Arachidicoccus terrestris: one gene and its partner. The protein of the gene in region 2 binds, or shares a complex with, the protein of the main gene of each other region. Links are inferred from orthologs where the notes say so. Each region holds a gene or a part of one and is shown on either strand. Other genes may lie near its edges.

Region 1 (15,656 bases), 280 kb from region 2 along the record:
CGTTGGCGTGGTAGTGGGAATTATAGCAGGTAAATTTATTTTTGCAAAAGACAACCGCAGACAATTAGAAGAAGCAGAAAACAAGGCTAAGGGTATTGTAAAAGAAGCACATTTGCGTGCAGAAACCATCAAGAAAGAAAAGCAGCTCGAAGCAAAAGAAAAATTTGTTCAGTTAAAAGCGGAGCATGATAAAGAAATCCTGGAAAGAAACAAAAAGATCGGTGATATTGAAAATAAAATCAAACAGAAAGAAAATTCTATTAATCAAAAAGAAAACTCACTGGATCGCCAGATAAAAGAAAATAACGTGATCAAGGACAATCTGAATAAACAGATTGAAGTGGTCAATTTAAAGCGTACTGAACTTGAGAAACACCAGGAGGAACATATTCGCAGGCTGGAAAAGATTTCTAATCTTTCTTCAGAAGAAGCCAAAGCGCAACTTATTGAGAATCTGAAAAGTGAAGCCAGGACCCAGGCCCTCGGGTTACAGCAGGATATTATTGAAGAAGCCAAGCAAAAAGCGAATAAGGAAGCACGCAAAATTATTATTCAGTCTATCCAGCGCACAGCCGCTGAGCAGACCATTGAAAATACCGTCACCGTATTCAATCTGGAAACAGACGAGGTCAAAGGTCAGATCATTGGTCGGGAAGGGCGTAATATCCGTGCTATCGAAGCGGCGACCGGTGTGGATCTGATCGTAGATGATACGCCAGAGGCCGTTATTCTGTCCAGCTTCGATCCTTTGCGTAGAGAAATTGCCCGCCTTTCCTTACAGCGCCTGGTGTCCGATGGCCGTATTCACCCCGCCAGAATTGAAGAGGTGGTTGAGAAGACCCGCCGTCAGCTGGAAGAACAGGTGATGGAGATCGGAGAAAGAACGATTATCGAGTTAGGTATCCACGGATTACACAAAGAACTTGTCAGAATCGTCGGTAAAATGCGCTTTAGGTCTTCCTATGGTCAAAACTTGCTGATGCACAGCCGGGAAACGGCAAACCTTTGCGGTATTATGGCCTCAGAGCTGGGGTTAAATCCTAAGCTGGCTAAAAGAGCCGGGTTATTGCACGACATTGGTAAAGTGCCGGACGAAGAAACAGAATTAAGCCATGCGCTTTTAGGGGCGAAACTGGCTGAAAAATATGGCGAGAATCCAGCTGTTGTGAACGCCATTGGCGCCCACCATGATGAAATGGAAATGCTGTATGTCATCTCCCCCATTATTCAGGCCTGTGATGCCATCAGCGGTGCCAGACCCGGTGCCCGTCGTGAGATCATGCAGCAATATATTCAGCGTATCAAAGATCTGGAATCTCTGGCTCAGGGCTATACCGGCGTGGAAAAAGCCTATGCCATCCAGGCGGGCCGTGAACTTCGCGTAATTGTTGAGGCCGATAAAGTAACGGACGAAGACTCCAATAAGCTTAGTTTTGAAATTGCGCAGAAGATACAGACAGAAATGACCTATCCGGGCCAGATCAAAGTGACAGTCATCCGCGAAAAAAGAGCAGTGAATGTTGCCAGATAAGGCAGTAAATCAATAAGTTGCATGGCCTTTCTGTAAGTTATAGAATCATAATAATAAGCCCTTCCGGTTTTGTTTCAAAATCAGAAGGGCTTTTTTCTGCAAACAATACTGGTTGACAACTGAGCCCTACGAGGTAATATACGCTCCCTTTCTATGTTATTTTGCCATTAACACATACAAAACCTTATCCTTTAATACTGATTGAGCCAATTATTTAGTACCTTTGCGCCCTTAATATAAAATTATTTTAATGGACATCAGAAACATTGCCATAATTGCGCACGTTGACCACGGTAAAACCACACTGGTAGACAAGATCTTGCATACGACAAAAGTATTTCGCGAGAACCAGGAATCAGGTGAACTGATCATGGACAATAACGATCTGGAACGAGAAAGAGGGATTACCATTTTTAGCAAAAACGCTGCAGTTAATTATAAAGGCATTAAAATTAACGTTATCGATACACCGGGCCACTCTGACTTTGGCGGTGAGGTCGAAAGAGTCCTGAAAATGGCAGACGGCGTTATATTACTGGTGGATGCTTTTGAAGGTCCAATGCCACAGACCAGATTTGTATTGCAGAAAGCTTTGCAACTCAACCTGAAACCTATTGTTGTTATCAATAAAGTTGACAAACCGAACTGCCGCCCCGATGAGGTACATGATGCAGTATTTGAACTGTTCTTTAATCTGGATGCAACAGAGGAGCAGCTTGACTTTCCTACTTACTATGGTAGTGGCAAGAACGGTTGGTTCAATGATTCGCTTACTGAGATCGAAGGTATCGAGCCACTGATGGACGGTATTCTTAAACACGTTCCGGAGCCCGTTGTTAACGAAGGCCCACTGCAGATGCAGATCACTTCCCTGGATTATTCTTCTTTCCTGGGTCGGATCGCTGTAGGTAAAGTAACCAGGGGTTCGATCAAAGAATCTCAGCAGATCGCGCTGGTACAGGCAGACGGCTCGGTCAAAAAATCAAAAGTAAAAGAACTTTATGTGTTTGAAGGTATGGGTAAACGGCGCGCTGAAGAAGTCGTAGCCGGAGATCTCTGCGCGGTTGTCGGACTGGAAGATTTTAATATTGGTGACACCATTTGTGACGCTGAGGTACCCGAACCATTACCCGTTATTGCTGTGGATGAACCTACCATGAGCATGCTATTTTCCATTAACACGTCTCCGTTCTTTGGCAAAGAAGGTAAGTTTGTCACTTCCAGGCATCTTAGAGACCGTCTGATGAAAGAAACAGAGAAAAACCTAGCCTTGAAAGTTGAGGATACAGACAGTGCGGATAGCTTCCTGGTATACGGTAGAGGGATACTTCACCTGGGCGTGCTTATCGAGACCATGCGCAGGGAAGGGTATGAACTGACGGTAGGACAACCGCAGGTATTGGTGAAAACAATAGATGGCAAAAAGAACGAACCTTATGAAAACCTGGTAGTAGACGTACCGGCAGATTTCAGCGGGAAAGTAATTGATCTGGTTACACAGCGTAAAGGAGAAATGCTGATCATGGAAAGTAAAGGAGAAATGCAGCACCTTGAATTTGAGATTCCGTCCAGAGGCCTGATTGGGCTGCGTTCTCAGATGTTAACCAACACAGCCGGTGAAGCAGTAATGGCACACCGTTTTGTAGACTATAAACCATGGAAAGGTGTAATCCCCGGTAGAAATAACGGCGTACTGATTTCCAAGAATATGGCTACGACCACTGCTTATTCCATAGATAAATTACAGGATAGAGGATCCTTCTTTGTAGATCCCGGAGAAGACGTCTACATCGGGCAGATCATTGCTGAGCATATTAAGCCGGGTGACCTGGTTGTCAACGCGACGGAAGGAAAGAAGCTGACCAATATGCGCGCCAGTGGTAGTGATGATTCTGTACGGATTGTCCCTAAGATCCAGATGACCCTGGAAGAGTGTATGGAATATATCCAGGACGATGAATGTATTGAAGTGACGCCTAAGCATATCCGTTTGCGTAAGACGCTCTTGAATGAAGAAGACAGAAGAAAACAATCCAAGAGCATGAAAGCCTAAGCTGCATGCTTAGCGCCTGCATCGCTGCAGGATTGAATCAATAAGCATTTAGATGAAGATTCGGTTTGAATAGAAAAGAAAGCATCCTATCAGTATAATCTGCAGGATGCTTTCTTTTTACCCGAATTGGCAAAATAAGTTTTCTGATCAATTGCCATTCAATATATCGGATTTCTGAGCGTCGATCTTGCCATAAAAGCTCATTTGGTCCCGGTTGACACTTTGGACCTGTAACGTACAATATCCGTTCTGAGAAATGTTTAGCGTCATCTTGTCGGCAGATTTCTGGTTGTTGACTTTGATGGTTACAACATAATAGCCTCTTTTTGATTTTTCATAATTATACTTGAAAGCGGTTGTTTCAAAATCAATGCCCCCTTTGGAAGGATCCATCTCTGCATGATAAGAGCGACCATAAAAGGGCAGGTGCACTTTGAGAGAGTCTTTGGTGACAGATAGGTAATACCCGGGCCCTAATTGACGCAACTGTTGTCCGCTTCCGTTCGGCAGAATATCCAGTACGCCCACACGCAGCGGATTGGCACTGGTCGCATTATAAATAAAGTTACCTGCCTGCACCAAAGTGGCGACCTTCTCTTGTTCTGCTGTTTTTTCTATATTGCTTTTAGTCGTACTACAGGCACTGATGCTGATAATGGCCAGGCTGATCAGTGTGATTATTGCTGTTTTCATCGAAAGAGGTTTATGTATTAAAGTTAGTCATTATATTCCTAACCCACAAGCAGATTAGGGCAAGCGCCCTATTGCGGCGGTAAATGCACAAAAAAAGAGGGCCGGCAGCGATTTAACGTGTCTGACCCTCTTTTAAGTTGAATATCAACTGTAATATTGGCTCCTTGGTGATTAATAATCTCCAAGAGGTGTTTCCGGTAATTGTTTCAGTGCGCTGGCCAACTGCTCATCATTAGGTGCAATACCATGCCATTCATGGTGACCTTCCATAAAGTCAACACCTTTACCCATAACGGTTTTCATCAGTATGACCACAGGACTACCCGGCTTAGCTGCCTGTTTAGCTTCCTTTAGTTTTGCGGAGATAGCAGCAATATCATTGCCCTGTTCAAGTACGAATACCTGCCATTTAAAAGCCTTGAATTTGGCGGGCAAATCCCCCAGATCCATCACTTCTTTGGTGGGACCGTCGATCTGCTGGCCGTTCCAGTCAACTGTCAGTATCAGCCTTTCTACATCCAGATTAGGGATAGCCATAATTGCTTCCCAGTTCTGGCCTTCTTCCAGTTCTCCGTCACCACAGAGCGCATACACATAATTGTCATCCCCATTTTGTTTTTTAGCCAGGGCTGCACCCAGGGCAACACTTATGCCTTGTCCCAGAGACCCGCTGGCAACACGGATACCCGGAAGGTGCTCATGGGTTGTAGGATGTCCCTGAAGACGGGAGTTAATCTGGCGGAAGGTCGCCAGTTCCTTTACGTCAAAATAACCGGCACGTGCCAGAGTAGCGTAGAACACAGGAGAAATATGGCCGTTGGACAGGAAGAAGATATCTTCTCCGATGCCATCCATATCAAAACCTTCTTTGCGTTTCATAACGTCAAAATACAAGGCTGTAAAATAGTCAGCACAACCCAGAGAACCTCCCGGGTGCCCACTTTGACAACCGTGTACCATTCTGACGATATCACGACGAATCTGCGTTGCTGTCTGCTCTAATTGTTTAATATCTGCCATTTCAATGTAGTCTTTTTGTTTTAATACTTTTTTGTTCAATGATTTTTTCAGGTTCGAAGATAACGCATTTTAGTTTAATGTGTCGTCAACAACCGAACTGATTTATGGTGATTTCTATTGCAAAATTAAACCTGGGATTATCCTCCCCGTTTTTGAGACCTAAATCGCCTTTAAGCGAACGGTTGTTTTGCAAAATAGCCGGTAGGGGTACATTGTAGTAGGGCTCCGATACCATCCGTTTTACTAATTATTTGGGAAAAAATCATGGCACAAAGGATCTTTTAAGTTAATTTCGCCACACTTAAACTGGAATTTTATGTCAGATACAATAGACTCTATACTCAGCGAAGCAAAGGCCGGAATGAAAAAAAGAATGGCACATCTGGAAGTGGAACTGACCAGGATTCGTGCCGGTAAGGCCTCAGCTTCTATTCTGGATGGTGTTATGGCGGAGTATTATGGCAGCCCGACACCTATTGCGCAAATTGCCAATATCAGTGTAATGGATGCCAGAACCATTTCAATCCAGCCCTGGGAAAAAAACATGCTCAGTGTGATTGAAAGGGCTATTATGGCAGCCAATATTGGATTGACCCCTCAAAACGATGGTGTTCAGATCCGCCTTTTTATGCCTCCGCTGACCGAAGAACGCAGACGTGAACTCTTTAAAAGAGCGACAGCGGAAGGTGAAAACGGCAAGGTGGGTATCAGAAATATCAGAAGGGACAGCATAGAGCAAATAAAAAAACTGCAAAAAGATGGCCTGAGTGAAGACTTGGCTAAAGGCGGTGAAAAAAGTGTACAGGAGCTGACCGATAGTTTTATTGCACAGGTGGATTCCGTGTTGGCGGCCAAAGAAAAAGAAATCATGGAGATCTAAGGAATACAGAGGTGTTTCCTTCACCTCACATAACATATGGACGAATTACTTAAACAGATTGAATCTTATACAGTGGCCATTGAGGCGGCGTCGGCTTCCACTAAGGAAGAGGCAGAAGCCTTCCGTATCCAGTATTTGGGAACCAAGGGGATTGTGAAATCCCTGATGGGATCTATGAAAGATATCCAGCCAGATCAACGTAAGGCTGCCGGCCAGGCGCTGAATGAATTTAAGAAATTGGCTGAGACAAAGCTGGAGTCACTCCAGGCGGGCACAGCCGGGCAAGTGGCTGATGAGCAGAGAATTGACCTTTCCCTTCCCGGAGATTTCGTCGGAGTCGGCACCCGGCATCCGCTCAGTATCGTACGTGGCAGAATCGTATCGATCTTTAAGAAGCTCGGTTTTGCCATTGCTGAAGGTCCGGATATTGAAGATGACTGGCATAATTTCGGCGCGATGAACCTCCCGGAAGACCATCCGGCCAGAGATATGCAGGATACCTTTTATATCTCTCAGAACCCGTCCTGGTTACTCAGAACGCATACGAGCAGTGTGCAGGCCAGGGTAATGGAGACTCAAAAACCGCCTATCCGGGTGATTTGTCCCGGCAGGGTTTATCGTAACGAAACGATCAGCGCCAGAGCGCATTGTTTTTTCCATCAGGTAGAAGGGCTATATATCGCTGAGAATGTGAGTTTTGCTGACCTAAAACAAACCTTGTACTTTTTTGTCCAGGAAATGTTTGGTAAAGAGGTTAAAGTCCGGTTTCGGCCCAGCTATTTTCCCTTTACAGAGCCCAGCGCAGAAATGGACATCAGCTGCCTGATCTGCGAAGGCAAAGGCTGTAATGTATGTAAACATACCGGATGGGTTGAAATTCTGGGAAGCGGCATGGTGCATCCAAATGTACTGGAGAACTTTGGGATTGATTCCACTAAATATACGGGATTTGCATTTGGAATGGGTGTGGAAAGAATTGCACAGCTTAAATACCGGGTCAATGACCTGCGGCTATACTCTCAAAATGATGTACGCTTTTTGCAGCAGTTTACCGGAGCTGTTTAAGAAAATCAGTGTCCGGCATCATCTCAAATCAAACAAAAACAAAAAAGCATGAGTAAGTTCAACGATTACAATTTTAAGGGACATAAGGCGCTTATCCGCGTCGATTTTAATGTGCCTTTAGATAAGCAGACACAGGAAATTACCGATGATACTCGTATCAGGGCTGCGCTTCCGACCGTTAAAAAGATTTTGGCTGATGGCGGAAGCGTTATTCTGATGAGTCATTTGGGCAGGCCTAAAAATGGCCCGGAAGCTAAATTTTCCTTAAAGCATGTTCAGGGGCGTGTGAGCGAACTGCTGGGTGTTGATGTCGCGTTTGCTGATGACTGCATCGGTGCACAGGCAACGGAAAAAGCTGCGGCATTACAGCCGGGTCAGGTCTTGTTATTGGAAAATTTGCGTTTTTATCCTGAAGAGGAAAAGGGAGGCAAAGACTTTGCGGAAAAGCTCAGTAAATTAGGCGATGTATATGTAAATGATGCTTTCGGAACGGCGCACAGAGCACATGCTTCTACTGCCGTGATTGCTCAGTTCTTCCCCGCAGACAAGAAAATGTTCGGTTTGCTGATGCAGGCGGAAGTTGCCAGTGCGGAGAAGGTATTACATAATGCAGAAGCACCTTTCTGCGCCATTATCGGTGGTGCGAAAGTATCAGATAAGATTCTGATCATAGAAAATCTGCTGGAAAGAGCGACAGATATCATTATTGGCGGTGGCATGGCTTATACATTTTTCAAGGCACAAGGCGGACAGATCGGGAACTCTCTTTGTGAAGAAGACCGGCTTGATACAGCACTGGAATTGATTAAGAAAGCTGATGCTAAAGGCGTCTGTATCCATCTGCCCAGTGATTCTATTATCGCGGATAAGTTTGCGGCTGACGCAGAGGTATCTGCCGCGCCGAGTACCAATATTCCCGCCGGATGGATGGGACTGGATATTGCTGAAGAGGCAAGAGCCAGTTTTTGCAATGCGATTAAAAAAGCCAAAACCATTCTTTGGAACGGCCCGATGGGCGTCTTTGAAATGGAAAACTTTCAGGGAGGAACGAAAGCTATTGCGGAAGCGGTGGCAGAGGCAACGGCAAACGGTGCTTTCTCTCTGGTGGGGGGGGGCGATAGTGTCGCTGCTGTCAATAAATTTGATCTGGCCGATAAGATCAGCTATGTTTCAACGGGCGGTGGCGCTTTACTGGAATATTTCGAAGGCAAAACCCTGCCAGGTATTGCAGCGATCAGCGAATAGAAGAATAAGATAATGATCAGAAAAATAACCTCATTTGGCTAATCGACGGTAAGGCTATGAGGATAAAATAAATTCGGGGGATGTCCACTTTATTAAAATGGGTTTCCCCCGAATTCGTTTTAGTTCTTGAAATAGAGTCCCAGCATGAGTGTTAAAATGGGAATCAAAATACCTAAGATCATTTTGAGCATCATCCCATTTAACCGGTTGGTCAGATTTTCAGAAAGCTGACTCATTTCTGCTCTAACATTGCTGAATTCTGCTCTGATATCGCTGAAGCCCGTTCTCATCTCTGTTCTTATTTCACTGAGCTCGGCTCTTAAAAAGTCTTTGGTTACGTAGTCTTTCATTGCTTCATTAATTTTGACACTGAACACTGAATCGATGTATCCGACCAATGATTCAGCTTGTCTTTAGCTGGTTGACAGTTGTGGTAGGGAGATATTTACAGGGTCCGCCATATGGCCTGCATCGAATTTCGTTTCCTTCCGTAAATCAACTGCCATGAAATCCGAGAATGTTTCAGAAAAATAACCTTCTTTAACTAACCAACAGTATGCTTAAGTGAATAAAGTGAACTGCCCACCCACGCTAAAGCGATGAATGGGCTTCGTGCTTCACAGCGACTTGCTTACTGCCCAAATGGGTTAGAAGTCTTATTATCGCTCCACACGTGTACTCGCAAGTCCCTTACGAGGTTTTTAAGTCTTTTACTGACAAAACGAAAGTAAATGTACTTTGTAAAACAGCCAAATACTTTTGTGCCTTACATCCCACCCACACTACGTGATGAATGGGTTTTACGGCACGTTCTATAAATTCGGGGCGTGCCCATTTTAATAAAGCCATTCCCCAGATTTATTTTATATTTTGAAATAGAGCCCTAACATCAGTGTTAAAATGGGAATCAAAATACCTAAGATCATTTTTAGCATCATCCCATTTAACCGGTTGGTCAGATTTTCAGAAAGCTGACTCATTTCTGCTCTAACATTGCTGAATTCTGCTCTGATATCGCTGAAGCCCGTTCTCATCTCTGTTCTTATTTCACTGAGCTCGGCCCTTAAAAAGTCTTTGGTTACGTAGTCTTTCATTGCTTCATTAATTTTGACACTGAACACTGAATCGATGTATCCGACCAATGATTCAGCTTCTTCTTTGTTTTTTGCCTGAGCATAAAACTTGAAAAGTGCATTTGCCGCACTGGAATCTCCAGTTGAAATCATTTTCTGACATTTTGTTACTGCTCAGCTATGCATCAGGTTTTTCCTTTTGCTTAGCCTTCGCTTCAGGCTTCACAGACTCCCCTGGTGGGGACGCCTCCGCCTGTTTTTGTTTAGTGTCCGACTGTGCACCACAGCCAGACAATATTTTCAGACCTTCCCTGAGTATGTTCCGGGCGGCATTGACATCTCTGTCATGCATGGTATGACAGCAGCTGCAGGCCCAGGCCCTGTCTGCCAATGTCAGGTCTTCTTTCTTTTCCCCGCAGACATGACAGGTTTTGGAAGAGGGGAAGAACCGGTCAACTTTCACGAACTTCCGGCCATACCAGTCGCATTTGTACTCGAGTTGGGTCAGTAGCTTTCCCAGTGAAGCGTCTGACAGGGACTTTGCCAGACAGTGGTTTTTCAACATGTTTTTCACCGTAAGGTCCTCTACCGCGACGGTGTCGTGATTCTTGACGATGTCGGTAGTGATCTTATGTAGGTGGTCCTCCCTGAGGTTCTTTATCCTTTCATGCAGCCGGGCTACTATATGGCGTTGCCGTTTCCTGGATTTGCTGCCTTTCTGCTTTTTAGAGAGTTGTCTTTGTCTGTGTTTTAGTTTCTTCTCCAGTGTCTTCAGCGGTTTGATATTTTCATATCTGGTGCCATCCGACAGGATGGCGGCATCCTTGATCCCTACGTCGACACTGGTATCCTTACCCGTACCGGCCAGTATCTCTCTGGGGACCTCACAGGTAAAGGAAACATAATAGTTGCCTGTAGTGGTCCTGGACAGATGCAGGTATAATATTTTCCCTTTGATCTGCCTGCTTATTTTTATTCTGATCCCTGTTTTCAGTTTCGGGAGCCAGAGGTGATCACCCTCTACCCTGAAGCCCTGTGGCAGCTTAAAGCACTGACGGTCGCTCCTGCACCTGAATCTGGGGTACCTGTTCTGTCCCTTAAAGAAACGCCTGTAGCTATCATCTACATTTTGCATGGCCATCTGCAGTGGCTGGGCGATCACCTCGCCCAGCCACCCGGTTTCCTGCCGGCTTTTAAGGACAGGCAGCATTTTGGCGGTGTCATAGTAAGACAGGGATTTGCCGGTCTCTTCATAGGTCTTTTGCCGCAGTTCAAGGGCATAATTGTACACGAACCTGACGCAGCCAAATTGCCGGGCCAGAAAATTAATCTGCTCCCCTTCAGGGTAGATCCGAAATTTATAGGCTTTCAGATGCGTGCTTTTCACAATTTAATTTTTTTACAATAGAATGCCTGTACTCCTTTAATGTCGTCTTATACGACCAGGGTATGATTTCAATAATATTTGGATTGATGGCTGTTCTTACTGCTTATGGCAAAGCGGCAGATGTACAGTCAGGTCAAATCAACGAAGTAGGTTCGTCATCCTCTCTATCAGTGCTTTTCCGATGACAGGGGCAAAATTAAATAATTACAGTGAAAGAAGCAGAGATGGCTGTCAACTTTTAAAGACAGGTTCTTTTGATTCTGGAGCGTCGCTTTGAGTAGGGGGTACAACTTGTAGCCCTTTTTGGATATAATAAACTGACAACCAATTAAATAATTATATACCTGAGCAGTTACGACATTTTAAAGTTACGAAAAATTGTTTGATCCCGGAAATTTGTACATCGAATGATTTATCACTACTGATCAGCTCAATGTTTATTCAGACCGCATATGGCAAAGCGGTGTTTCCTGAACAATGCTTTAGGGATAGTCCATCAGTGTTATCTTTTGCAGAAGATACGGATGGGTTAACCATGCTGTCCGGTAGGATTCATCTAACGGTGACCTCTCTCCCTTTTATTTACCTTTTTGCAGGCTAGGTCCTGAATTTATATGCTTTTAAGTATGATCTTTTCATGGCTTAGCATATGTATTGTAGAACAGGAATTCTGCCTACAATATATTTTACGTTTTCTACTTTGATTGATACTGGCCAGGTCCCTGTTTTTCCAGGGTAATAACTTCTGAACCATTAGTGCAAAACCGGGAAAATATATGGAGTCGGCCAAAGTATTTATCCGGGATTTTAGACATATTTTGCACCGCTGTAATGCAGTGATGACGGAGCTTTTAGAATAGGTGGGAAAAATATCCCTTTTTTAAAGGCCGGATAAGTGTCTTGGGGAATGTTTAGAACGCAAAGAAATAGTCCCTATTGGGGCGTCTAAAGCACTGTCTTGGTAGATAAGATTATTGCATGACAAGCTTTATTACCTTAGATCAAATGCGAAAGACTGCCGTATTAGCGATATTCACCTGAGTTTTTGATCCACAATATCCCCGCAATAATGATATACGGAGTTCTTTTCCGGACCGAATGACGATGGATGAAAGATAAAATGGACTGAGGCTAGCCTTAATAACAAGGCTAGCCTCAGTCCATTCATAGCATTCGGGTATGCTTATTTGGAAGTGCAGCTTTACTTTGCTGCGTTGTTGTCTCTTTTCGCAGCCTGGGCGTCTTCTGCTTCCTTAAGTTGCTCCTCAGTCACGGTAACAGCAACCGGTATTTTCGATTCTTGCTCGATCGCTTTCCAGCCACCCAATATATTGCGGAGATTATGAAACCCCTGTTTTTTTAGAATGGAAGCGCCGATCACACTGCGATAGCCGCTTTGGCAATGGATGTAAATGTTATCCGTATCCTCAATAGCGGCTACCCTAAGCGGATTGAGCAACTGGGGGAGTGGAATATTGACGGCGTCGGCGACATGCCCTGCGTCAAATTCGCTTTCCTTCCGGACATCCAATACTAATAATTGCTGATCAAAAGGCAGGTCCATGGCCAGTTCGTCGCTTTCTACGTCGATAATCATATCGACAGGGAGCCCCGCTTTTAGCCATGCGTTAAAACCACCCTCCAAGTAGCCGATCATTTTATCAAATCCTACCCTGGCCAGCCGGGTCATCGCTTCTTTTTCCATCCCTGGTTCTGTAATCACCAATAGCTGTTTATCAAAGGGAATCAGGCTTCCTGCCCATTCCGCAAACCGGCCGTTCAGGCCGATGAAGATGGAACCTGGAACAAAGCCCTGTGTAAAAATTTCTTTATCCCGGGTATCTATGATCCAGATACCCTCTTGTTTTCCCGCCTCCTGAAAGGCTTTCGGTGCTAATGGCTGCATGGCTTTTTCCAGGACGGCGTCCAGCTCCTCATAGCCTTTTTTGTTCATCGCCGCATTGATCGGAAAATAGCTGGGCGGTTCGGGCAAATCTGCCGTGACCGCCTTGATAAAGGCAGATTTACTGGTGGCTTGCAATGCGTAGTTGGTCTTTTTCTGGTCCCCGATCGTGCTGTAAGTGGTCGTACCGAGATTCTTGCCGCAGCTGCTGCCGGCACCATGTGCCGGATACACCAGGACATCTTCGGGTAACGGAACGATCTTTGACTGAAGGCTTTCGTATAACATACCTGCCAGATCCTCTTTGGTAAGTTCGTCTCCCTTTTGTGCCAGGTCCGGCCGGCCGACATCTCCTACAAACAAAGTATCGCCTGTAAAGACTGCATGCGGCTGATCCTTTTCGTCGCGAAGCAGATAACAGGTGCTTTCAAGCGTGTGCCCCGGTGTATGCAAGACTTCGATCATACATTTTCCCAAAGGGAAGATCTGATGATCACTGGCGACTTCCACATCAAACCCTGCCTTGGTCTCGGGGCCGTAGACGATGGGGGCACCTGTTGCTTTATGCAGGTCCAGATGGCCACTGATAAAGTCTGCATGAAAATGCGTCTCAAAAATATACTTGATGGAAGCCTTTCTTTCTCCGGCCAGCTCAATATAAGCCTGGGTATCACGCATCGGGTCAATAATGGCTGCCTCACCATCGCTCTCGATGTAATAAGCAGCTTCACTCAGACAACCCGTATATAACTGTTGAATATACATAAACGAAATTTGTGCTGCACAAAGGTACAACACGACTTTAAGGACAGTACGTTAAGACAAATAGAATTCCCTGCTGATAAACTACTTTAGCAATTCATCAACAAAGGTCACCAATTCCTGCATCCTGTTATAATTGATCGTATAATAGATAAACTTACCATCTCTTTGGGTAGTGACCAAAGCGGCTCTTCTTAGGATAGCTAGATGCTGAGAAACGACAGATTGTTCTAACCTCAATTTGACATAAATCTCTGTTACCGTAATCTTTTCATTTTCCTGAATAAGTTTAATGATCTGTAACCGGAGTTTATGATTGATTGCGCGTAGGATTAACGCGGCCTTTTTCATTCTCAGGAAATCTATAGTGATTTCTTCTTGACTTTTTGGATCCTTGATAATGATGGTTTGCGCTGCGTTGCTCATATTATAAATAGATATTTTTAATAATCGGTTATAAATTAATGTATAAAGTTATACAATATTTGTTGTTTTCCTTGTATATATATATTTAAAATGACAAATTTTTAACATATCAATTCCGGTGCTAAATCTTAGCTGTTGTATAAAAAGATTTAAAGTATAAAGGCTCGCTATAGGCTATATCCGCAAAACGTTTTTGCACAAAATATGACTGGGCAATTTTGTTCTGTGCAGCACTGCCTGCGGGTAGGTCCATAAAGTCAAAATTGCCATTCGGACAGATCTCTTTCCATTTATTCATACCGGAACCAAAGAAACAAACCTTTTTTACCTGGTTTGCAAAGGGTCGCACAAAACCCTTGCCATCGAGCAGATAAGCGCCGGGAGCCAGGAGTATATTTAAATGGTCGTCATATAAAGCCGTAAAGACTTCCATGCGACGGGCATCGATCATCGGAGCAAGGAGTATTCTACCTGGATCTTCCTGCTCAAGGATGACTTTTTCTGCCATGATTTCAAGGGTGTTTAAAAGTATCAGTGGTTTATTTAATGTATAGCAAATTCCTTTGGCAGAGGAGAGTCCGACCCGAAGCCCAGTATAGGAGCCAGGCCCGGCACTCACTGATACTGCATCAATATTAGATAATTGCTTGCCGGTTTTTTCTAATATGATATTTATGGCTGATTGTAAAAAAGATGCATGGGACTTCTGTTCCATATGCGTTATTTCTGCGAGAATGTTATCAGATTCACCCAGACTTACGCAGGCTTCCCCCGCTGCGCAATCGATGTGTAGCAATAGTGCCATTATATTCTAAAATTAAATTATATGTTAAATAAAATTAAAATTATAAAACAAATATTTGTTAGTATAAAAACTATATCTACCTTGCCTATAGATAAACGACATAGTCTTTTTGTTTAATGATGAGATGATTTGGTTTCTTTGGCCTTCTATTCCAAGATAGAGGGCCAATTTCATTATAGAATCATCCAGTTCATCTGGTAAAAGGACTACTTATTCCTCTGTAAAGAGGTTGGGATGTTGTTCAATATATGTTTCAATAACCTCAGGAAAATGCCGGTGCTCTAAAACGTGGATCTTACCGGCCAGTTCAGCTGCAGTATCACCCGGTAGTACCGGACATGTGGTCTGGAACAGATGTTTTCCGTGGTCATAGGCTTCATCGACCAGGTGAATGGTAATGCCTGATTCTTTTTCTCCGGCAGCAATTACTGCCTGATGTACAAAATCACCATACATGCCTTTTCCTCCATATTTCGGCAAGAGCGCCGGATGTATATTAATGATCCTATTTTGAAAAGCTGTCACAAGGTTACTTGGGACTTTCCATAGGAAACCCGCTAGTATAATGATATTAATATTCCTTTTTTGTAGCTCCTTTATATATGTATCCGTATCAAAAAATGCAGCCCTGTTAATAACTAAGGTTTCGATGTCAAATTTGCTGGCTTTATCTAAAACGCCGGCGCTATTTTTACTGGATAACACTAACTTAACTGTAATGTTTGAATGATTTTCAAAGTGCTCCATTATCTTTTCTGCATTGGAGCCAGCCCCAGATGCAAAAATTGCCATGTTTATTTTTTTATGCATATG
Region 2 (15,880 bases):
ACCGGAGGGAGGTAAATGTACGCCTCTTTTTAAAAGCCCATGGAAGAACCGGGTAAACCTGCTCATGTCTGAACGGCTTGCGGAAGCAAAATCAGTTACCGGCTCCGTATTAAAAAAGAGGCTTAACATGCTACCAAATTGGTTAACCTGTACAGGAATATTCTTTTCTTTAAATATATCAATCAGCCCTTTTTGCAAAAAGGCTCCTTTTTCGTTCAATTCTGTATAGTATTCAGGATGATCCTTTAGTTCCGCAAGTAAGGTATAACCGGCAATCATTGCCAGCGGATTACCGCTAAGGGTCCCTGCCTGATAGATATTTCCTAACGGAGCCACCTGCTCCATAATTTCTTTTTTGCCGCCAAATGCGCCCACGGGAAGCCCTGCTCCGATCACTTTACCATAAGTGACGAGATCTGCATTAATATTGAGCCGCTCTTGTGCTCCTCCGGGCGCCAATCTGAAACCGGTCATGACCTCATCAAAGATAAGTAAGATATTTTCCTGATCACAGATCTGACGCAGCCCTTCCAGGAACCCCGCTGCAGGCAATACACAACCCATATTACCAGCTACCGGCTCTACAATAATTGCAGCAATTTCTCCTGCATATTGTTTTACCAGATTGCGGACCGCTTCCAGGTCGTTATAGGGAGCCGTGAGCGTATCCAGGGCAGTACCTGCTGTGACGCCCGGCACCTCCTGGATGCCAAAAGTGGCTACGCCACTGCCTGCTTTTACCAGAAACATGTCGGCATGTCCATGGTAGCAGCCCTCGAATTTGATAAATTTATTCTTACCAGTATACCCCCTGGCTACCCGAAGAGCAGACATGCACGCCTCTGTTCCGCTATTGACCATGCGGATCAGATCCACATTCCTGGTCAGGGATTTGATCAATTCAGCCATTTCTACCTCGAGTTCAGTCGGCGCGCCGAAAGAAGTAGAATTTGCTGCTTTTTTTTGTATTGCGTTTACGACTGGTAAATAACTATGACCCAGGATCATAGGCCCCCAGGAAGCTATATAATCTATGTATTTCTGGCCATCCGCGTCATAGAGATAGGCGCCTTTGGCTTTTTCTATAAATATAGGGGTACCTCCGACACTTTTAAAAGCCCTGACCGGAGAATTAACGCCGCCTGGTATGGAATTTTGTGCTCTTTCAAAGAGGCGTTTGCTGGACGTGTATTCGTACATAATATCTGAATCGTTGTCGTTCTAAATCGATTATAAGTCAGCAAATGTACGCTATAATTCAGGACAACCTATGCATCAGGCGCATCCTTCTGGTGTATTGTTATTCCGGTTTGGCTTCTTTTAACGCTTTTTCAATTCTTTTGTCGGGGACCAGCCAAATGATGGCGCTGAGCGCATAAAAGGCAATGGACAGCCATGGGATAAAAAAGGCACTGGCAATGCCGGCTATGTAGATAAACGGAGAGGCCTGTTCTTTAAGCGTTTTATTTTCGACTGCCTTGGCAAGCAGGCCGCTGCGGTCATTGGCATGGATCAGACAGTTCAGTAAGATGACCCAGGCAATTGCCGCCATAAACAGCACAAAGCCATATAAGGCCAGTGGCGCTGCTGATGTGTGGTTTTCACCGACCCACGCCGTGGTAAAAGGAAATAAAGATAACCAGAAGAGCAAATGCAGATTCGCCCAAAGGACCTTTCCATTTACAACTTTGCAGCATTGTAACATATGGTGGTGGTTATTCCAGTATATCCCCACATAGATAAAACTGAGTATATAGCTAAGGAATTTTGGAACCAATGGCAGCAGAGCGCTAAAATGGCCATCACCCGACTCAGGAATTTTGAGTTCCAGTACCATGATTGTGATGATAATGGCCAGCACACCATCGCTGAAGGCTTCCAGTCTATTCTTTTCCATGTATATTAATCACTTACGGTGAGGAATTTAACCCTAAATTAGCCGAAATATAGCAATATTGTATCTTTTGACAGAAGAATCTGGCCGCGGCGTTTACCATTTGTGCGGATCATCCTGCGGGTCTTCAGTTTCATCTTCCTGCAATAACCGGTCGAGTTTTGTTTGTAAGCTTTGCAGTTTTTCCTCGGTTTGCTGCATTTCAATGAGGAATTCTCCCGCTTTATTCTGTTCTGTCGCCAACCAGAGTAAGGCCATCGAAACATAATCTTGCATGTCCTTACCGGCAAACTTGCTTTTGTATTCCATGACTTTATCATTGACCATCTTAACCGTTTTACGAACGATCTCCTCATCGGCCTTTTTGGTTTTTAGCCGGAAGGTTCGATCTCCGATGAGGACATTAATGATAATGATATCAGTCATATTATCAGGCGTCTAAAAGTGTAAGGCATTTATTGATTTCTTTCAGGTACTGATCGATGCGGTTTTGTAGCAACTGTTGCTGGTGCTGGTCCATTGTTTTAGTAGTGCTGATAATACCCGCGTCGAGTTTTAACTGTAAGGCCTCACAAGCCTTCTGACTTTTAGCCAGTGCTGTTTCAGTTTCGGATAAGCTGTTTTTCAACTGCTTATTCTCTTTTTGCAACAACTGATACTTTTTAAGGAGTTGCTCCAGTTTATCTTCCAGATTTTTAAGCGTGGTCTGCTCCATGATAAAAAGTGTTTAAAGTTATTGCCTTATTTATATTCTGCAGTGCTTGAAGCACGCAGGCGCTATTTTCGGATTTCTGCTTCTAATTGTTTCTCGAACCCTGTTATGAGTTTGATCATCATATGATCAATTTCTTTATCTGTCAGCGTTTTTTGCTCATCCAGGAAGGCAAAGTTAATAGCCAGAGACTTCTTCCCTTTACCAAGTTTATCATTTTCAAAGACGTCAAATAAACGGGTCTCTTTAAGTAAAGGTAAGTTGGTTTTTTTAATAACCTCCAGAATCTGATCATAATGAACGCTATTATCCAATACCAAGGCCAAGTCTCTATAGACAGTCGGGAACTTAGAAACTTCTTTATAAGTAATCTTTTTATTTTCCTTTAATGAAATTAATGTGCCAAAATCCAGGTCCACAAAAAATACCGGGACCTTGATTCCAAACCGCTCTCTTTTAGCGGTACTGATGGTTTGGATTTCTATGACTTTCTTTTTGTCGGCCGCGACTTCAATGAAGCCGGATTCTGGCAGTATGGTGAATTTAATCTGGGTAAATCCGCATAACTGCAATAATGCATAAGCCAGGCCCTTTGCCTGATAAATAGTATAGGCCGTCCCTTTTTCAGACCAGAGATCCTCATGATCTTTACCGGTAATGTAGATGGCCAGGTGTTCTTTTTCCTGATACTGCCCTACGCCCGTGGTACTATAGGTTTTGCCAAACTCAAAAAACTGAAGATTATCATTTTTACGATTAATATTATATGAGAGAGACTCCAGACCGGTCTCAATCATAGACGGTCGCATGACATCCAGATCTGCACTAAGATTATTGATCATTTTGACCACCGACTGCAAGGTCTGTTCATTATAATACTTACTGTCTGTAATGGAATTGGTCATGATCTCATTAAAACCTCTTCCCACCAGAAACCCCGCTAACTTTTCTTTGAGATCTTCTTTAAGGCCATTGGCATCTATTGCCGGAGTAATTGTAATAGAGCTGGGAATATCAATATTATCCAGACCATCAATTCTCAGGATCTCCTCTACGATATCGGCCGGCAAGCTGATATCGGGCTTACTGTAAGGAACGGCCACCCAGACTTCATCCATGCCTTCCTTGATTTTTTCAAATCCGAGGGCTTCCAGAACATTAATAATGGTGTCTTGATGATAGTTTTTGCCACTTAATTTTTTAAGGTAATGGTATTTTAAAGCTACCTGCGTTTTTTCCTTCGGTGTAGGATACACATCTTTGATCTCTGAACTGATCTGGCCTCCGGCAATTTCCCTGATCATCATCGCAGCCCGTTTCAGGACGTATACTGTATTTGAAATATCTACGCCTTTTTCAAAACGGGAAGCGGCGTCAGTACGCAGTCCGTGGCGAACCGACGTTTTTCTGATCGAAGTAGGATTGAATACAGCGCTTTCCAGGAAAATCTCTGTAGTTGTTTCTTTTACGCCGCTTTTTTTACCGCCGAATACGCCGGCAATACACATAGGCGCCTCACTGTTGCAGATCATCAGGTCTTCATCAGACAAAGTACGGATCTTGCCATCCAGTGTTTCAAATGAATAGCCCTTATCCAGTGTTTTGACCTGGATCTGATTGCCGGTAACGGCCGCCAGGTCAAATGCGTGCAACGGCTGCCCGGTTTCATGCAAAATGAAGTTGGTAATATCAACGATGTTATTAATAGGCCTTTGACCGATGGCTTTCAGCTTTTGCTGCAACCACTCTGGTGATGGACCGACTTTGACACCAGACAGAACAATACCTGCGTACCGGGGACACAATTCAGGGTTGTCTATTTGAATATCAATATTGTGACTGTAACTGTCCGGTTTAAAACCATTCACAGAAGGTGTCTTTATCTTAAAGGTTCCGCTGTTGTGGCGGGTCAGGTAAGCGGTAACATCGCGGGCAACCCCCATATGACTCTGGGCGTCCATGCGGTTAGGTGTCAGGCCGATCTCATATATGTGATCGGTATAAACCGGAAAAATATCTGTTGCCGGAATGCCTATTTTGGTATCGGCAGGGAGCACCAGGATCCCATCATGGCTTTCTCCTAAACCGAGTTCGTCCTCTGCACAGAGCATGCCCATACTTTCCTCATCCCTGATCTTCGCCTTTTTTATGGTCAGCGCCTCTCCTTCTTTATTATATAAGGTGGTCCCGATGGTGGCGACCAATACTTTTTGGCCTGCCGCAACATTGGGTGCTCCGCAGACGATATTCAGCGGCGTTTCCTGTCCTATATTTACCGTAGTAAGCTTTAGCTTATCGGCCCCCGGATGCGGAACGCAGGTTAGCACCTCTCCTACTACGATTCCCTCAAGGCCGCCTTTGATGCTCTGGTAATCTTCCAGGCTTTCTACTTCCAGTCCGATGGAGGTTAAAATTCTGGAGAGTTTTTCAGGATCTAATTTTTCCGGTAAATATTCACTTAACCAATTATATGAAATCGTCATGGATCTAATAGCTTTAATTCGTGCGGCATGCCGCTGAAATAGTTTGCAAATATAAGTGTAATTCGTGAATGCCACCAGAAGTTCCTATAACCGGTCCTTCAGAATAAGTTGGTTTCTGAGGGCTTGAAATCGGACTTATTGTACCGCGCGTCCGACGTTTCACTGAAAAATTTCATAATTTCACAGCTCAAGACAATGTTCTACGATTAATCAAACAAAATAATAGGATGCAAAGATCATTATTAACCGCAATCAGCGGGTGCCTGTTGACGATGGGCAGCCTGTCACTCGCTGCTCAAGAGCTGTATGTTCCCAGAAACATAAAAAAAGCGATTGAAAAAGGGACGAGAACGCTTAACGGGCAGCCCGGTAAAAACTACTGGCAAAATAAAGGGGCCTATGATATTCAGGTTAAGGTAACGCCTGAAACGCGTCTGGTAACGGGTCAGGAAAAGATCAAATATACCAACAACAGCCCGGATACACTTAAAATGATTGCCATTCGATTTGTCAACAATTTACATAAGCCTACCTCTCCAAGGTCTCATGTAACAAGCCCCGACTTTCTGGATACCGGACTGGATATTACCCACTTGGTAATTGATAATCAAGTATATAACGTTGACGCTAAGGGCTGGGGTACTGTGGCGGGGATTCGGCTGAAGTCACCCGTTTTGCCACATCAGACAATAGATCTGGATATTAACTGGAACTACCCCCTGTCAAAACAAAGCGGCAGGGAAGGCCAGATTGATAGTACCACCTTTTATGTAGCCTATAGCTATCCCAGGGTTTCTGTCTATGATGATTATAACGGCTGGGACATGCTGGACCACTCTGACCGCCAGGAATTCTATAATGATTTTAATGATTATACATTAGCGGTAAGTGTCCCTAAAAACTATATCGTCTATGCGACGGGAGATTTATTGAATCCCGATGAAGTGCTTCAACCAGAGATCGCGATGCGGTTGAAAAAGTCCTATACGTCAGATGAAGTGATGCATATTGCTAATTTTCAGGAAGTTAAAAGCGGAAAGGTCACGAAGCAAAATGATTGGAACACCTGGAAATTTAAAGCGGATCATATTACAGATATGTGTTTCGGTACGAGTAAAAATTATGTATGGGATGCAGCAAGTGTTGTAGTTGATCCTAAAACAGGTAGGCGCGCCAGCGTGCAGGCCGCCTTTAATGATACCGCGACAGACTTTCACCATAATGTAGCCTGGGCCCAGCACTCACTTCATTATTTTTCTACCGAGTGGCCCGGCGTTCCCTATCCGTTTTCCAAAATGACTTCCTTCCAGGGATACGCCGATATGGAGTACCCCATGATGGTCAATGATGGAACAACGCCCGATCTGAAATTCTCTCAAATGGTACAGGACCATGAAATTGCGCATACCTATTTTCCGTTTTATATGGGGATTAACGAAACCCGCTACGCCTATATGGACGAAGGCTGGGCGACGACGTTTGAGTATTTAATTGGTCAGAAAGAATTTGGCAAAGCGCATGCTGATTCAGTATATAAGATGTTCAGGGTCGCCAGGTATATCAGGAACCCGGCAGCAGAAGAAGATCAGCCGATTATTTCTATGTCCAGTCAGGTAAGTGGTGCGGGATATGGACATAATTCTTATGGGAAGGCCTCTTTAAGTTATCTGGCACTCAAGGATTTACTAGGAGATCAGCTCTTCAAAAAAGCCTTACATTATTACATGGACACATGGAACGGCAAACATCCCATTCCCTGGGATTATTTTGGTGCGATGAACGCTGGTTCCGGCCGGAACTTGAACTGGTTTTTCCAGAACTGGTTTTTTACTAATAACTATATCGATATCCGGTTATCTAAAGTTGAGAAAGGGAATGGAACATATACTCTGACCATTGATAATCCCGGTGGATTTGCAATTCCATTTGATGTGGTTGTTACGTATACAGATGGTACAACCAGTACAAAACATCAGACGCCGATTACCTGGAAGGAAAATCAACTGGAACAGGTTTTAAAGATTACTACCAAAAAGGCCATCGCGAAAATCACATTAGACGGTAATCTCTTTATGGATTATACGCCGGCGGATAATGTTTGGACGGCTAAGTAGTTCAGGGGTTCCGGAGGATACCTACGGTAGGCAGAAAGAAAGCTGTCTTAAATTAAACAGACAATGCATTTCGCTATACAGAAATAGTAAAGCCATGCATTGTCTGTTTTTATTTGATTAAACTTATTTTTGGACCTATGCGAAGAAACTGGATCATTTTTGTAATGGCTTGTGTGGTATGCTATTTTGGCTGTAAAGCGGGCAAAAGGAAGGGGCCTAATATCCGGAAAGTCAAACTGGATATCAAGGTAGACCATTTTGAAAAGGATTTCTTTGCACTGGATACCAATACTCATTACATGAGTGAGGGGTTAAAAAGGCTTAAAACCCAATATGGTTATTTCTATGAAGGCTTTCTATATAATATCGCCGCATTTTCCATGGATGATGCTGTTCTGCCTGATGAGATGAACAAATTCATTGTTGAAAACCGTTATTTGTATGATAGTATAGACGATTATATCCCGCATTTAGACCGGCAGCTTAAGAAAATTGAAAATGCGCTAAAAAGGGCGAAGATCTATTTTCCTCACTTATCACTACCCGGTCGTATAATTACTTATATAGGGCCGGTTGACGGGTATGGATGTTTTGCCAGTAAAGCTGGTCTCGCCATTGGATTACAACAATTTTTAGGTCCGGGGTTTACCGGGTATCAATCTGATTATTTGTTGAGTTTATTTGGACAGCAGCGATTGCATCAATTTACACCCGATTATATTGCTCCTTCTGTCATAGGTAGTTGGATCGCGAAAATATTTCCGGATAAAGCTGAACAATATACCTTAAAAGACAAAATGATTGAAGAAGGCAGAAAATTATATGTTTTAAAAGCCTTACTGCCAGATCTGCCGGACTCTTTAATCTTTGGCTATTCGGGGAAACAAATGACGTGGTGTGCAAACAACACTTATTTAATAAAGAAGTATTTTGAACATGAAAAACTGCTACAAATCCAAAATCCTGAAATTATTGTTGAATATATGAGCGATAATCAAAGGCCCGACGACCTGCCAATGGAATATCCTAATAATATCGGGAAATACTTAGGGTTCCTGTATGTGAAAGAGTATATGAAAGACCATCCTAAAATTAATCTGCCACAATTGATGGGAGAAAAGGTGTGGGCTCTAAAATTTTAACGAAAGAAGAAAAAATATTTCATAGTTTAGCCTTTTTTGCAACAACTATTCAAATAAAAATAATCATAATGTTGTTTGTAGTCTACTTAATTTGTAGACTATTTAAAAGCATACTTTGTTGTTTATTAGCGTTTTATATACATGAAATTAAAAAACATATAAAATTTATATCATCTACCGTTAAAGTCTTTTAAAAAAAATCTTGCCAAAACGTTAATTGTGTTGAATGGTTTAATAACTTTACGCCGTTGTTACCCTTACAATGAGACCATAATAATTAACTAAAATCCAAATTGTAACTAACGACTCCAATCAGATTTATTAATCAATTTAAAAGTACATGAGACAAAAACTTTTATTAATTTTCTGTTTCGGGCTGTTCGTATTCGCGAACAAAGTATTTGCGCAAAATAAGGCAAATGTTGAAGGCACCGTACGGAACGAAAGAGGGGAAGCCATTCCATCGGCTTCGATCAAACTACAAGGAACCAATCAAGGAACCCTAACAAATGATGATGGGCATTTCACCATTAAAGCCGAAATCGGTCAAACATTGATCGTTTCTTCCATTGGCTATGATGACCTTTCTATTGTTATTGACAAAAGAGATTTGGACATTGAACTAAAATCGTCTAACAACAATCTAACAGATGTAGTCGTTACCGCAGGGGGTATTACAAGAAAGAAGATCGAATTAGGTGCGGCACAAACAATTGTTGCGGGCGAACAAATCACTCAGGCTAAAAGTGTAAATATTGCCGGAGGGCTGCAAGACAAGGTAGCAGGTTTACAGATCCAGGGAACAACAGGAGGCGTTAACCCGAACTATCGTATTATTTTAAGGGGTAACAGATCGCTTACCGGAAATAATGAAGCGTTGATCGTGTTGGATAATGTTATTGTGCCCAATGAGGTATTAGGTAATTTGAATCCGGAAGACGTTGCGTCAATTAACGTATTGCAAGGTGCTGGCGCGGCTGCGATCTATGGTTCTAAGGCGTCCAATGGAGCGATAATCGTAACCACTAAAAAAGGACGTGCTGGGAGTACTGCAGTAAAACTTTCTCAGACGGCAACCATTGAAAGTGTTGCTTATTTTCCGAAAATGCAGACAAAGTATGGTCAGGGAGGTAGTGCCTATGGCTATGATGCAAATGGGTTTCCTACTTTTTCCAGCATTGAGAATCAAAGCTATGGCCCTCCATTTGACGGGTCTACTGTACCTTTAGGAGATCCTCTGGAAGACGGCTCTCAAGAAACGATGACATATTCCGGAAATGATACAAGAAGAGATTTCTGGGATAAGGGCATGACCAATCAGACTGATTTCTCACTGACGAGTGGCGATGATGTTTCTACATTCTACATGTCAGGTCAATATGCTACTGTAAAAGGAACGACTCCTAAAGATAAATTCAATCGTGCCTCCCTTCGCATAAATGGAACGCGTAAGCTATTTGATGATAAAGTGAAAGCAACTTATTCACTGGGATTCACACAGAATAACTATGATATCACGACCAGAACAGCGGACATATATAACAACATGTTGAACATGCCGTCAGATATCAATATTACAAGATACAAGAATTGGCAGACAGACCCATTCGCAAATCCTAATGGCTACTATAATCCATGGTATCTGAACCCGTATTGGGAATTGGACAATTATCGCCAACACTCCCGTAACTCATATTTGGTCGGGAATGTGCAGGTGACTTACAACCCATTCTCCTGGTTAGAATTAACGGCTAGGCAGGGGATTACACACAGGAATTATTCCGATAAGACCTGGAATGGCTCATTTACCTATACTCAATATGCAAAAGACGTAAGTGGTAACTCAAAGTCCGACATCGCTGCGGCTGTATCTGATGGAGAGTTCTATAGCACGAACTTACTGAGTGACCTGTTTTTTCAAGCCCATTTCAAAGCAAATGATTTTAGCTTTAATTTCCTAGGAGGTGGGCAATGGAATCAGGATGAATATAAAGGCGTTAATGTTTCAGCGTCACCACTGGTTGTGCCAGAATTATATAACGTTGGAAACCTTGTCGGTATCCCCGGCGCAAGTGAAAGTAATTATAAAGCCCGTACCATGGGCTTCTATGGAGATTTCCGTATTGGGTACAGAAACTACCTTTTCTTACATATGACCGGAAGAAATGACTGGACCTCTATTTTACCCGTAAATACAAGAAACTTCTTCTACCCTTCTGCGGATATATCTTTTATAGCAACTTCGGCGATAGATTTCTTAAAAGAAAGTCCGGTTATTCACTTCCTGAAGATTCGTGGAGGTATCTCAAAAGTGGGTGAAGTTAACTTGCCGGGCACTTACGGTGCTTATCAGTTGCAGAGAACCTACTCTCAACAGGCAGGCTTTCCATATGGAAGTTTACCCGGATTTGGGCTGGATAACAGAATCGTTTCAGACGATCTGAAACCGGAAATGACCAACCAATATGAGTTTGGTTTTGATATGAACTTGTTTGAACGAGATTTAGTAACAGCAGCTTTTACATACTATCACTCTACCACATCTGACCAAACGGTTAGCACAGGGATTTCTTCTGCTTCCGGTGGAAGCTCCTACCTGACTAATGTTGGTGAAACAATGAGCCAGGGTATCGAAACCGAATTGAAAGTAACTCCGATCAGAAATGACGATTGGGATGTAACTTTTGGTGTTAACTATACCTATCTGGATAACAAAGTCGTAAGTATCAATGGAGACTTGATCAACCAGATTGCGTTATCGTCCTATGGAGATGGATCGGGGTCCTATGCTAAAGCAGGATATGCATTTCCTGTGATCATGGGTCTGGATTATTACAGGGATCCAGAAGGTCATGTCATTGTAGACAGAGAATCTGGATTGCCAACAAAAGATCCAAATCTTAAAGTGTTGGGGAATGCTGTAGCGAAAAACAGATTGGGATTGGACTTTAATGTTAGCTATAAGGGAATAACCCTTGCGGGATTATTTGAATACAGAGGCGGATATGATATGTATTTCGGAGGCGGTAATACTTATGACTGGGCAGGTACCGGTATTCAAACAACAATTTTTAACAGAGGAAGATTTGTATTCCCGAATTCTGTTTATGAAGATCCAGATAATCCGGGAACATATATTAAAAACACGAACATAACCATTACAGACGGAAATGGTAACTCCGGGTATTGGACAGACGATTTAAACAGAGCAGTTTCTTCAAACTATGTTTCATCCGGTGCATTTTGGAAATTGCGTGAATTGAGCCTTTCTTATGATTTGCCAAGAAGCTTATTAAAGAAAACTAAGGCAATTAAGAAGTTGACTATAAGTTTACAAGGGCGCAACCTCTTTATTTGGTTGCCTAAAACCAACTTATATACAGACCCTGAATATAGTGAAGTGGCAAGTACAAGTAACGGTGTAGGTATTACCGGAATCAGCTCTGCACCTCCTTCAAGATATTATGGTGGAACAATTTCAATCACATTCTAAGAAAGGAAACAAATACTAAGATATGAAAAGAATACTATATATAACAATATTGAGCTGTGCGTTGATGTTCGGTATGACGTCCTGCCAGAAGTATCTCAATATTAATGACAATCCAAATTCAGCGACCAACTCAACTCCTGAGCTAATGTTATCACAGGCATTGACGTCTACAGGAGCTGTGGTAAACACCTACAATACCATGGGTGCGCAGCTGGTGGGGTACATGGCTAATGCTGGCGGGTATGGTGGTTTTGGGCCAGCCGTCACCTACAGTTTCGGAAATGGAAATTTTCAGGGGTGTTGGAATGATGCCTATAATAATTTGACGGATTACCAATGGATTATTACTCATACCAATGGCGATTTAAGTTATGCCTATTATAATGGAGCCGCTAAGATTATGAAGGCGTTGGTTTTCCAGTTATTAGTAGATACCTATAATAACGTACCCTATACTGATGCCTTTAAAGAGAAAGAGAATTTAACGCCCAAATATGACGATGCAAAGGTGGTATATGACAGCATCTATGCGCTGTTAGACGGGGCCATCGCTTCTATTAATGAGGGTCAGCACGACTTAGAAACCAATGGTTCCAGTAATGTGCAGGAATTTGGGGACAATGATGTTCTTTTTGGTGGTGATATGGACGATTGGAAAAAGCTGGCAAATACGCTTAAATTGAGGATTGCATTACGCTCAAAAGGAACCCTGACCTTTAATAATAATTATGATGCTGTCGGATTTTTAGATAAGGATGCTATGGTAAATCCGGGGTATCAGCAAGCTGACGGTAAGCAAAATCCATTGTACAACAGTTGGGGTTATACCTATACAGGATCCACCGCAAATAGGGCATGGATGACTTGCACGTTTGTTTCTGCATTCTATGATGGAAATAAATTAGATGACTACAGAGGGTATGCTATCTTTAATAATTTCGGAGGCTCATCCTATGGAATAAATCAGTTAGGCTATGAGAGCAATAGTGTGCCTTCTGCACCATCAGCAGGCAGTTGGATTACGCCTTATCAAGACAAGAATAATAATATCGGCGTATTAAAAGGCCCGGGCGCCAGTATGCCAATCCTGACGCTCGCTGAAGCTGATTTTATGCAGGCTGAAGCGGCGCTTGTTGGTGGTCTCGGAGTGAGCGGCGACGTTAAGACATATTTTGACGCTGGCGTATTAGATTCCTATAAGTATATTTATAGGTTAAGTGATGGAAACTATGATTTGACCAATTGGAATCCTGAAACGGACTATCAGGCCTACTTAGATATGAATCCAGACAGTTATCTTGTTCATATTGATCTTGCTGAGAACAATGCTCAAAAACTGGAAGCAATTATTACACAAAAGTATATTGCTCTTAATATGGTCAACTCTGATCAATCTTGGAATGATTTTAGAAGAACCGGATATCCGAAAATTGTAAATGGCTCTTCAAACGGTGTTTTAACTTTTGCCTCTTTACAATCGACCAGTTCCCGGACGGATAAACTGCCTTCAAGAATTCTTTATCCCACCAGTGAACTCTCATACAATAATGAGAATGTACCAAAGGATATCAATCAATTTACGTCAAGGATATTTTGGGATCCAGAATAATGACGAACTTTTAATTTCAATATAAATCTAATATATGAAAAAAATAACGATATTCAGTGTATTTGTTCTTCTTTTATCTTTGGGACTAACCTCATGTTTAAAAGATGAATCTTTAACACTCGACACCAACAAATCAAACAATGTTACTGAATTTGCCAACACGGGTACTCCGGCGGCTCTCCCGTCAGGTGGGGCTGCTGTAAGGTTTGCGATTGACCTGGGTTCATTAAAGTCCGGAGATACTGCTTCATTTAATGTGAATGTGGATTATGCCGGACATGACATGGCACCTCAGGACATCAAGGTAACAATCGATATCGACGAGTCTTTATTAGCAACGTATAATGAGGCTCATGCGGCAGATGAAGCGAATTATGAAATGCCGGTATCCGGATTGATACAATCAACATTTCCATTGACCCTTACAATACCCAAAGGAAAACAATATGCCCAATCGGTGATTAAAGTAAAGCTGCCGGCCAATTATGACTTTAATGCCAGCTATGCACTTCCCCTCAAGATTTCCAGTACTTCTGTCGGCGAGGTTAGTGGCAATTTTGGCGAAGCGTTATATTCTTTGAATGTACGTAATATTTTCGATGGCAGATTCACGGTGACGGGTACTTTTGTTGACCTTACAAATGCATCTTTCCATGATGTATATCCTAAAACCATCGATCTGGTGACCACAGGGGCATTTACAAATGCTTATTGGGATAAGGATTTGAATGGAGGAACATTCGGCTACAGATTTGATGCCGATGGTTCAGGATCATATTTTGGTAATTTTGACCCGGTATTCAAGTTCGATAACGAGGGTACTGTTGTCAGCGTTTCAAATTACTATGGAGATGCTAATTCAAATTCCAGTCATCGTGATGCCCAACTGGACCCAGATGGCGTGAATAAACTTACCTTCGATGAGAACGGCGTTCCTAAAGAGTTGAACGTAAGCTACTTTATGTTACAATCAGGCGCAATTCGTTTAAAAATAACGGAGAAGTTCGTTTATCAGGAGCCCAGACCATAGAGTTGCTGAATACGACCTTCTTGAAAAAGGACCCGGCCCGAGGCTGGGTCCTTTTTGTTAGCGGGAAGGGATATGTCTGAGGTTTGAAGATTTTCAAAATGTATATTAGGGACGAAGATGTGTCAGCATGAAGTACGCGTCAGTTTCGGTCGCAAGAGCCCCGGCGTTAGTGTATTGCCACAGGCTTTCGACTGCAAGGATTCTCCTCATGCCTATTTAATAGACGCATTATTATATGCGATCACCTTTGGTCGTCATGCCCAGTCTTTCGCCTGAAGCTCCTAATGAATTCTTAAACTTTTTATAAAGACTGTTAAGTTTCCATTATCTTAAACTACTTTTGCAGCGTCGGATTCTCTGTAGCAATCTTTAGCCCTAAACTTAAGGTTGTTTACTCATTCTATTGGCGTTCTATACTGCCAACAGGATACTATTGTATTTTAACTAATTAATAAACAAGTACATGAGAAAAAAGTTGTTCTTACTTTTCTGTGTTAGCTGCTTATTTGCATTAAACGCTGTTTTTGGGCAGACCATTATCGTGCATGGAAAAGTACAAAACGAGAAAGGAGAAGCTGTTGCTGCGGCTTCTGTAAAAATTAAACTAACCAGCAAAGGGACCTTAACAAACGATCAGGGTGAATTTACCTTGAATGTTGAAAAAGGAAAGATTTTAATAATTTCTGCAATTGGTTATGAAGAGCAGGATGTAAAAGCAGAAGAAAGTCTTACGATCACATTAAAAGACGCGGAAGCCGCAACTGCGGGCTCTGATGTTGTCGTAACAGCGAATGCGATCCGTCGTGAAAAAAGAACACTTGGTTATTCGGCTCCCATTATTAAAAGCGATGAGTTGATGCAGGGGCAAAGTACCAGCCCATTGGCTGCCCTTGCCGGAAGGGTTCCAGGCGTGAATGTTACCTCATCCACCGGTGCACCAGGTAGCTCAACCAGAGTGGTACTTCGTGGAGGATCCTCTATCACGGGGAATAACCAGGCATTAATTGTCGTAGACGGAGTGGTTATGGATAACTCAAGCGAAATCGGAGGTGGCGCACTTACCGCAGTAGATTTTGGAAACAGAGGTAATGACATTAATCCGGATGATATTGCGTCTGTAACAGTCCTTAAAGGACCTGCTGCCGCAGCCTTATACGGATCAAGAGCTTCTAATGGTGCACTGATCTATACAACTAAAAGCGGTTCTTCTCATAAAAAACAGGAAATTACTTTTAGTTCTTCAAATACTTTTTCTTCTATCCTTAAATTGCCGGACTTTCAAAACGAATATGGCCAGGGATACTGGAGCAATAAGCTGGATAAAGATGGTAATTTGATTTATACATTAGACCCCCGTGAAAACGGAAGCTGGGGCCCGGCTTTTACCGGAGAGGTCCAGGAAT

The links.
Region 1: the proteins of pheT (region 2) and pheS are in contact, whole or in part, in a crystal structure (PDB 6P24), measured with the Escherichia coli proteins. The link is inferred for Arachidicoccus terrestris from one-to-one orthologs.

What each region holds. Positions count from the first base shown.
Region 1 is NZ_CP083387.1:2,659,058-2,674,713, forward strand. What follows is about bases 5,361-8,227. They hold pheS (phenylalanine--tRNA ligase subunit alpha), read left to right. Parts: upstream 5,361-6,213; coding sequence 6,214-7,242; downstream 7,243-8,227. Other genes in these bases: frr (ribosome recycling factor), read left to right, coding at 5,614-6,177; K9M52_RS10335 (phosphoglycerate kinase), read left to right, coding at 7,291-8,227. In the rest of the region: rny (ribonuclease Y), read left to right, coding at 1-1,531; translational GTPase TypA, read left to right, coding at 1,782-3,584; K9M52_RS10315 (DUF4251 domain-containing protein), read right to left, coding at 3,732-4,277; K9M52_RS10320 (transketolase), read right to left, coding at 4,449-5,297; more of K9M52_RS10335, read left to right, coding at 8,228-8,487; K9M52_RS10340 (hypothetical protein), read right to left, coding at 8,607-8,837; K9M52_RS10345 (CCDC90 family protein), read right to left, coding at 9,351-9,713; K9M52_RS10350 (RNA-guided endonuclease TnpB family protein), read right to left, coding at 9,739-10,947; K9M52_RS10355 (MBL fold metallo-hydrolase), read right to left, coding at 12,149-13,615; K9M52_RS10360 (ArsR/SmtB family transcription factor), read right to left, coding at 13,697-14,038; tRNA (adenosine(37)-N6)-threonylcarbamoyltransferase complex dimerization subunit type 1 TsaB, read right to left, coding at 14,160-14,843; purN (phosphoribosylglycinamide formyltransferase), read right to left, coding at 15,054-15,635.
Region 2 is NZ_CP083387.1:2,380,034-2,395,913, forward strand. The notes cover bases 2,381-5,471. They hold pheT (phenylalanine--tRNA ligase subunit beta), read right to left. Parts: upstream 5,090-5,471; coding sequence 2,672-5,089; downstream 2,381-2,671. Other genes in these bases: K9M52_RS09380 (hypothetical protein), read right to left, coding at 2,381-2,609; K9M52_RS09390 (M1 family metallopeptidase), read left to right, coding at 5,317-5,471. Also shown: hemL (glutamate-1-semialdehyde 2,1-aminomutase), read right to left, coding at 1-1,200; K9M52_RS09370 (TMEM175 family protein), read right to left, coding at 1,301-1,897; K9M52_RS09375 (cell division protein ZapA), read right to left, coding at 1,991-2,320; more of K9M52_RS09380, read right to left, coding at 2,325-2,380; more of K9M52_RS09390, read left to right, coding at 5,472-7,203; K9M52_RS09395 (gliding motility protein GldB-related protein), read left to right, coding at 7,341-8,345; K9M52_RS09400 (SusC/RagA family TonB-linked outer membrane protein), read left to right, coding at 8,686-11,838; K9M52_RS09405 (SusD/RagB family nutrient-binding outer membrane lipoprotein), read left to right, coding at 11,861-13,447; K9M52_RS09410 (DUF1735 domain-containing protein), read left to right, coding at 13,482-14,477; K9M52_RS09415 (hypothetical protein), read left to right, coding at 14,595-14,753; K9M52_RS09420 (SusC/RagA family TonB-linked outer membrane protein), read left to right, coding at 14,941-15,880.